2 regions of the Pradoshia eiseniae genome follow, and region 2 is predicted to be linked to the other one. Evidence: a T-box and tRNA genes for the amino acid it is inferred to sense, from the RefSeq annotation. Region 2 holds a T-box; the other holds one or more tRNA genes.
What was found. The T-box of region 2 lies ahead of tyrS (tyrosine--tRNA ligase). A T-box ahead of a tRNA ligase gene usually reads a tRNA of that ligase, here a tRNA-Tyr.
Positions count from the first base shown of each region.

Region 1: it encodes a tRNA-Tyr, which carries the amino acid that the T-box ahead of tyrS (tyrosine--tRNA ligase) is inferred to sense. The anticodon was not compared.

Region 1 is NZ_PKOZ01000025.1:12,777-16,164, forward strand. Features, by position in the region: gene codB (cytosine permease) at 1-578, opposite strand, end outside; tRNA gene CYL18_RS18335 (tRNA-Leu) at 1,220-1,301, opposite strand; tRNA gene CYL18_RS18340 (tRNA-Leu) at 1,713-1,794, opposite strand; tRNA gene CYL18_RS18345 (tRNA-Cys) at 1,802-1,876, opposite strand; tRNA gene CYL18_RS18350 (tRNA-Gly) at 1,892-1,966, opposite strand; tRNA gene CYL18_RS18355 (tRNA-Gln) at 1,975-2,049, opposite strand; tRNA gene CYL18_RS18360 (tRNA-His) at 2,059-2,134, opposite strand; tRNA gene CYL18_RS18365 (tRNA-Trp) at 2,142-2,215, opposite strand; tRNA gene CYL18_RS18370 (tRNA-Tyr) at 2,223-2,306, opposite strand; tRNA gene CYL18_RS18375 (tRNA-Thr) at 2,318-2,390, opposite strand; tRNA gene CYL18_RS18380 (tRNA-Phe) at 2,439-2,514, opposite strand; tRNA gene CYL18_RS18385 (tRNA-Asp) at 2,526-2,602, opposite strand; tRNA gene CYL18_RS18390 (tRNA-Met) at 2,610-2,683, opposite strand; tRNA gene CYL18_RS18395 (tRNA-Val) at 2,712-2,787, opposite strand; tRNA gene CYL18_RS18400 (tRNA-Glu) at 2,798-2,872, opposite strand; tRNA gene CYL18_RS18405 (tRNA-Ser) at 2,889-2,980, opposite strand; tRNA gene CYL18_RS18410 (tRNA-Asn) at 2,985-3,059, opposite strand; rRNA gene rrf (5S ribosomal RNA) at 3,073-3,189, opposite strand.
Region 2 is NZ_PKOZ01000007.1:143,749-147,136, forward strand. Features, by position in the region: gene CYL18_RS12890 (class I SAM-dependent methyltransferase) at 67-729, shown strand; gene CYL18_RS12895 (GNAT family N-acetyltransferase) at 750-1,214, shown strand; T-box leader at 1,351-1,596, shown strand; gene tyrS (tyrosine--tRNA ligase) at 1,681-2,895, shown strand; gene CYL18_RS12905 (glutathione peroxidase) at 3,041-3,388, shown strand, end outside.

The DNA.
Region 1 (3,388 bases), on a different contig from region 2:
GTTAAGGAAGTATCCGGTTTATAGGCATTAAGTGCATCCATTCCGCCCATATCCGTGATGGCCATTCCAGCACTCGTTGAACCAAATATCGCTATAGCCGGTACAGCAATAAAACTTAATATCGTTAAGGCTTTCATACCAAAATAAGCAGTGGCTGTCATTAAAATCCCTGTAATGATGACAATAGGGACAAGTGGAAGGCCAGTTAATTTAGAAACCGGATATGCAAACATTCCTAGTCCTACGCCGAACCATCCGACCTGTGTTGCTGATAACATGAATGAAGAGATATAAGCTCCTTTTTTACCAAAACTATATTGTGCCAGTAAGTGAGTAGATAAGCCCGTTTGCGCTGCTATATAGCTTAATGCTCCGGTGAACGCTCCTAATAGAAGGTTGCCCAGTAAAATGACACCCATTAGTTGACTAAATGTTAATCCTTCCCCTAATGATCCACCGGCCCACATACTTGCTGAATAGAATGTGAATCCAAGCATAACAACAAGCATTTTGAGGAAGCTGTTGCGATTCGCTTTAGGTACAGATTGAAACGAAAAATCTTTGTCTTTTAATTGCATGTTTGTTTCCTCCCAAGTTATTAGTCTTGGTGAGCAAAAAAAACCACTTGCCTCAACGCGACAAGTGGTAAATGCCAGAAAACACCGCATTTTTACACATTTATAAATTATATGTGTACAAATACAGTTTCCAAGCTATAGATCCGCCCACCTTGTCAGCCTCTCTGGACTGTCTTTAAAGGTTCTCAATTAAATTAAAGTTATAATAACAGATTCCTCTGACTAATACAATAGTATTTTATAGTGGTAAAATAATGCAAATTAATAAGCAAGTAGCCATAATACCTGCTCTTGCTTTGCATTAGCTCATAAGAAATTACTATAATAAAATAGTGACCATTTAGATAATGAATCATATATGTCTATCTTCAGATGCTGCTCTATAGTTGCGAGATTATGAATCTCGCAACTACTTCCCCCTTCTCAAACCTCACTTACGCTCCTTAGTCTGTAAATTTAGCATTAATCATTCTAAGCACATCATTAGTTAAATACCCTCTCTTCTCACGTTATTCCCCTCCAGATATCCCGATATGATGGACACGATTTTGCCTATTCAATCATATTCAGAAAAGAAAAAAAGGCCCCCAGCATAAAATGCTGAGAACCTTGCTTGACAGCTTTGGCATACTGTCTAATGATACCGGTGGTCGGGGTCGAACCGACACTCCGTAAGGAACACGATTTTGAGTCGTGCGCGTCTGCCAATTCCGCCACACCGGCATATTATTAAGTTGAACTTATTGTTCAAAGAATAATCACTTATCCTTATGTCAATATACCGATATTTTTCATCGATGTCAATAACATCTGGCAAGGAATTTCTTGTTAATTAGTGCATTCCATTATAGCAAACAAAATAATACTAATTAATAGACTTGAGCGTGAACTGAATGCTTACACTTTTAAAGAAGCAGATGAGCATAAAATCTAACTGGCACTGAGCTGTATACTCGATCACCTATAGATATTCTTCACCATCATCTTTTGACCCTTTTTAAGTTATGTTCTTTAGTTCCATTATGTATTAAAGTAAATGACGGATCGTCACTTTAATATAGTAGGAAAATAAAAAAGTTCCCAGCAACTAATGCTGAGAACTTTTTTTGACAGCTATGGCATACTGTCAATTGATACCGGTGGTCGGGGTCGAACCGACACTCCTCACGGAACACGATTTTGAGTCGTGCGCGTCTGCCAATTCCGCCACACCGGCATAATAATGGAGGCGGCAACCGGATTCGAACCGGTGGATAAAGGTTTTGCAGACCTTGGCCTTACCACTTGGCTATGCCGCCAATGATTTGAATGTCTGGAGCGGAAGACGGGATTCGAACCCGCGACCCCCACCTTGGCAAGGTGGTGTTCTACCACTGAACTACTTCCGCATTAAAGATGGCTGGGCTAGCAGGATTCGAACCTACGAATGACGGAGTCAAAGTCCGTTGCCTTACCACTTGGCTATAGCCCAAAGCATAAATGGGGCGGCTGATGGGAATCGAACCCACGAATGTCGGAACCACAATCCGATGCGTTAACCACTTCGCCACAACCGCCATATTTTGGCAGGGGCAGTAGGAATTGAACCCACACTGGAGGTTTTGGAGACCTCTGTTCTACCTTTAAACTATGCCCCTATTAGAATGGTGGAGGGGGGCAGATTCGAACTGCCGAACCCGAAGGAGCGGATTTACAGTCCGCCGCGTTTAGCCACTTCGCTACCCCTCCGTTATGAAGAGTGCCGGCAAGAGGACTTGAACCCCCAACCTACTGATTACAAGTCAGTTGCTCTACCAATTGAGCTACACCGGCATGATACGTTAGATTATATCATAGATCATTTAATTGTTTAATTATTAATGGTGGCTCAGGACGGAATCGAACCGCCGACACAAGGATTTTCAGTCCTTTGCTCTACCGACTGAGCTACTGAGCCATCAATATAAATGGCGGTCCGGACGGGACTCGAACCCGCGACCTCCTGCGTGACAGGCAGGCATTCTAACCAACTGAACTACCGGACCACATTAATTGCGGGGACAGGATTTGAACCTGCGACCTTCGGGTTATGAGCCCGACGAGCTACCAGACTGCTCCACCCCGCGCCAATGGGAATGTGATACTAAATTTTTATGGTGGAGGATGACGGGATCGAACCGCCGACCCTCTGCTTGTAAGGCAGATGCTCTCCCAGCTGAGCTAATCCTCCATATAATAAGTGGTGACCCCTACGGGATTCGAACCCGTGTTACCGCCGTGAAAGGGCGGTGTCTTAACCGCTTGACCAAGGGGCCTTTATCAAGTTAATAATGGCGGAGAGCAAGGGATTCGAACCCTTGAGACAGCGTTGACCGTCTACACGATTTCCAATCGTGCTCCTTCGACCTCTCGGACAGCTCTCCATTATGGCTCCGCAGGTAGGATTCGAACCTACGACCGTTCGGTTAACAGCCGAATGCTCTACCACTGAGCTACTGCGGAATAATTGTATATTGCCTGGCGACGTCCTACTCTCACAGGGACGTGAGTCCCAACTACCATCGGCGCTGAAGAGCTTAACTTCCGTGTTCGGAATGGGAACGGGTGTGACCTCTTCGCCATCGCCACCAGACTTCTTCGTCAGCGACATTTATTATTCTAACATCATTTCTGACTTTGGTCAAGAGTTTTTTAAACTTTTTTCACTCTCTCAAAACTGGATAATGTTTGTTCATGCAAAGTGTGCGTTTTGTTCTTGGTTAAGTCCTCGAACGATTAGTATCCGTCAGCTCCATGTGTCACCACACTTCCACCTCGGACCTATCTACCTG
Region 2 (3,388 bases):
ATTTGGCGGTCTTTTTACTTGATATCTCAATCACCGCCGGGAAAGGAACCCTTAGAAGCAGGAAACATGGCATATAAAAGAGAATCTATTAAATGGATTTTAACAATTTCTACAAGGAGAGATACCATGTTCCAGCAATGGCTAGGCAATCAGCTAAAACATCCTAAAGGCCCTCTTTCTAAATGGGTAGGAAAGTATATGCAAAAAGGCAATGATGAGATTAATCTCTGGACTATAGATTTATTGGACCCAGGCGTTGATGAGGCGCTTTTAGAAGTTGGCATCGGGAATGGTGCTACTTTAAATCGAATTGCCTCAAGCAAAAAAGTCAGGAAGATATATGGAATAGATTTGTCAGAGGACATGATCAAGGAAGCAGTAAAGCTAAATAAAAAATTTATTGAGGATGGGATTATGGAATTACAGCAAGGAAACGTCCTGTTCTTGCCTTATAAAGAATCCACCTTTGATACGGTCTTCTCCGTCCATACTATTTACTTTTGGACTGACATTGATCGAGGCCTTTCAGAAATTCATAGAGTATTAAAATCAGGCGGAAAACTCTTTTTATCTATCACTGATAAATCCCAAATGGAACAGATGGAAAGAACGAAAGACTTCCATTTAATCCATATAGAAGAGATTGAAAAACGGTTATCCAATCATTTGTTTCAACCAATCGAACTCCATCAAAAAGGGATGCATTGGTGCATAGAAGCTACTAAGTAATAAAGAAAAGAGGCGCTAAAATGAATGAATGGCTGATTAGAAAGGCCGGACTGAATGATGTTAATGCCCTGACTGAGTTAAGGATTGAACTACTTACCGCAGGAGGCGATGTAAATAGTCAAAATCATTCTAAGGTTTTTCAGGCAAACCAGCATTATTTCAAGAAGAAATTAGCTAATGGCGGTTTTTCTGCCTGGATAGCTGAGGTTCAGGGCAAAATGGCAGCCATGAGCGGTCTTGTCTTTTTCGAGAGACCTCCTCAAGGAGAAAATATCAGTGGATTAGAAGCCTACATAATGAATATGTATACCCTCCCAGAATATAGAGGACACGGTATTGCTCGGTCCTTATTAGAAAAATGTATTTCAGATTGCCGTATGCTAGGTGTAGGACGTATTTGGCTGCATTCAACACAAGATGGCTATCATCTATATAAGAAAATGGGTTTTAAGGACAAGGATTCAGAGATGGAGTTATTCTTATAAAAAGACCACAATAGCAGCTCTCCAATATCTCTTCGTAAAATACAGAAAATTCAATTGACTTTTCCTCCCCACTGCGGTTTAATTATTGTTAATATCTGCATAACGAAGATTTGTTATTACATATCGGAGTATAAGAGTAAAAGCGTTGAAGAGAACGAGTAACTCTAAAAGGAACTTACAGAAAGCAGCCGGTTGCTGAGAGGCGCAAGGAAAAGTTAGAGTGAATACATCTCGGAGCTGCGTACCGAACGAACAGTAGGCTACGCCGGGGAAAGCATCCGTCATCATGGCAAGGGTATCGCATTTTGGCCGTACCTATGGAGAAGAGTTGTGTGAGCAGCTCTTGAATAAAGGTGGTAACGCGTTTAGACACGCCCTTTAGGCTTTTTAGCCTAGAGGGCGTTTTTATTTTACTCTTATAGAGCTTGCTATATTAATTCAATTAATATTACAAGGAGATGTTCGTATGTTTTTAAAACCTGAGGAACAACTGGAAATCATCCAAAAAGGCGCAGAGACCATTGTCGACACAGCAGAGCTGCTCGCCAAGCTTGAGAAATCTTATAAGGAGCAGAAACCGCTGGTCATCAAGCTCGGCCTTGATCCCTCTGCTCCAGACATTCATCTGGGGCACGCCGTCGTGCTCCGTAAAATCAAGCAAATGCAGGATTTAGGCCATCATGCCATTATCCTCATTGGCGATTTCACCGGCCGAATTGGTGACCCGACCGGGAAGGCAAAGGGCCGTGTCGCTCTCAGTGATGAAGTTGTGAAGGAGAATGCGGAAACATATTGCGAGCAAATTTTTAAGGTGCTTGATGAAAAGATGACAAGCGTGCAATTTAACAGTAAATGGCTGTCTAAACTGACCTTTGAAGAAGTGATTAAATTAGCCGCGACGACATCTGTTGCCCGCATTTTGGAAAGGGATGATTTTCAAAATCGCTACCAAAACCAAGTACCTATCGGCATCCATGAATTTTTCTACCCGCTCATGCAGGCGTACGATTCCGTTGAATTGAACGCCGATATTGAACTTGGCGGCACAGACCAGACATTTAATATCCTCATGGGACGGACATTGCAAAAACATTTCGGCCAGGAAAAACAAATCGCCATCTTCATGCCGCTTTTAGAAGGATTAGACGGCAAGGAGAAAATGAGCAAGAGCCTGGGAAATTACATCGGGGTCAACGAAGCACCAGAAGTAATGTTCAAGAAGATCATGGAGGTCCCGGATGAACTCATTATCAAATACTTCGAATTAGCGACTGATGAGCTTCCGAAACAAATTGAGGCCATAAAGCTCCGCTTGGCGGAAGGCGAAAATCCTCGTGACATTAAAGTCGAACTTGCTGAAATTATCACTACCCTCTACCATGGCGAGCAAGAAATGAGGAACGCGAAGCAATACTTCGAAACCGTCTTTCGCAAGAAACAGCTGCCAGACCAGGTTCCAAGCATTCAGCTGACAGATACCCAGGAATCCATAAGCCATATTATCCCGCTCCTGATTAAGCATGAGCTGGTCAAAAGCAAGAGCGAATTCATCCGCTTGGTTAAACAAAACGGCGTCTCCCTTAATGGTGAAAAGCTGACAACTGAGTGCCTGGATGATTCAATTAATAATGGCGATGTTATCCAGATCGGAAAGAAGAGGTTCGCGAAGCTAGTCAGATAAGTCATATACAAGAGGCAAAAAAACACACAGTTTTCTGCCTCTTCTTTTGAATAGAAATGAAACAATCAAACCGTTTTATTCGCTTGTAACAACCAAATTTTGTATAATTAAATCGTACACGATATAATTTAATAGGAGGATTTGCATGAAAACAGTCTATGATTTCCAAGTGAAGAAAACAGACGGATCGATGCAGCCACTGGATTTGTATGCAGGAAAACCACTTTTAATTGTTAACACTGCCAGCAAATGCGGCTTGGCTCCCCAATTCAAAGGGCTGCAAGAATTGTATGAGAAATATCATGAAGACGGTTTTGAGGTCCTCGGATTTCCATGTGATCAGTTTAATAATCAAGAATACGACAATATTGAGGAGACCACACAGTTTTGCCAACTGAACTATGGGGTCAGCTTTCCCATGTTCGCGAAAATCAAGGTCAATGGAGATGAAGCGGACCCCCTCTTCCGTTACCTAACCCAGCAGCAAAAAGGC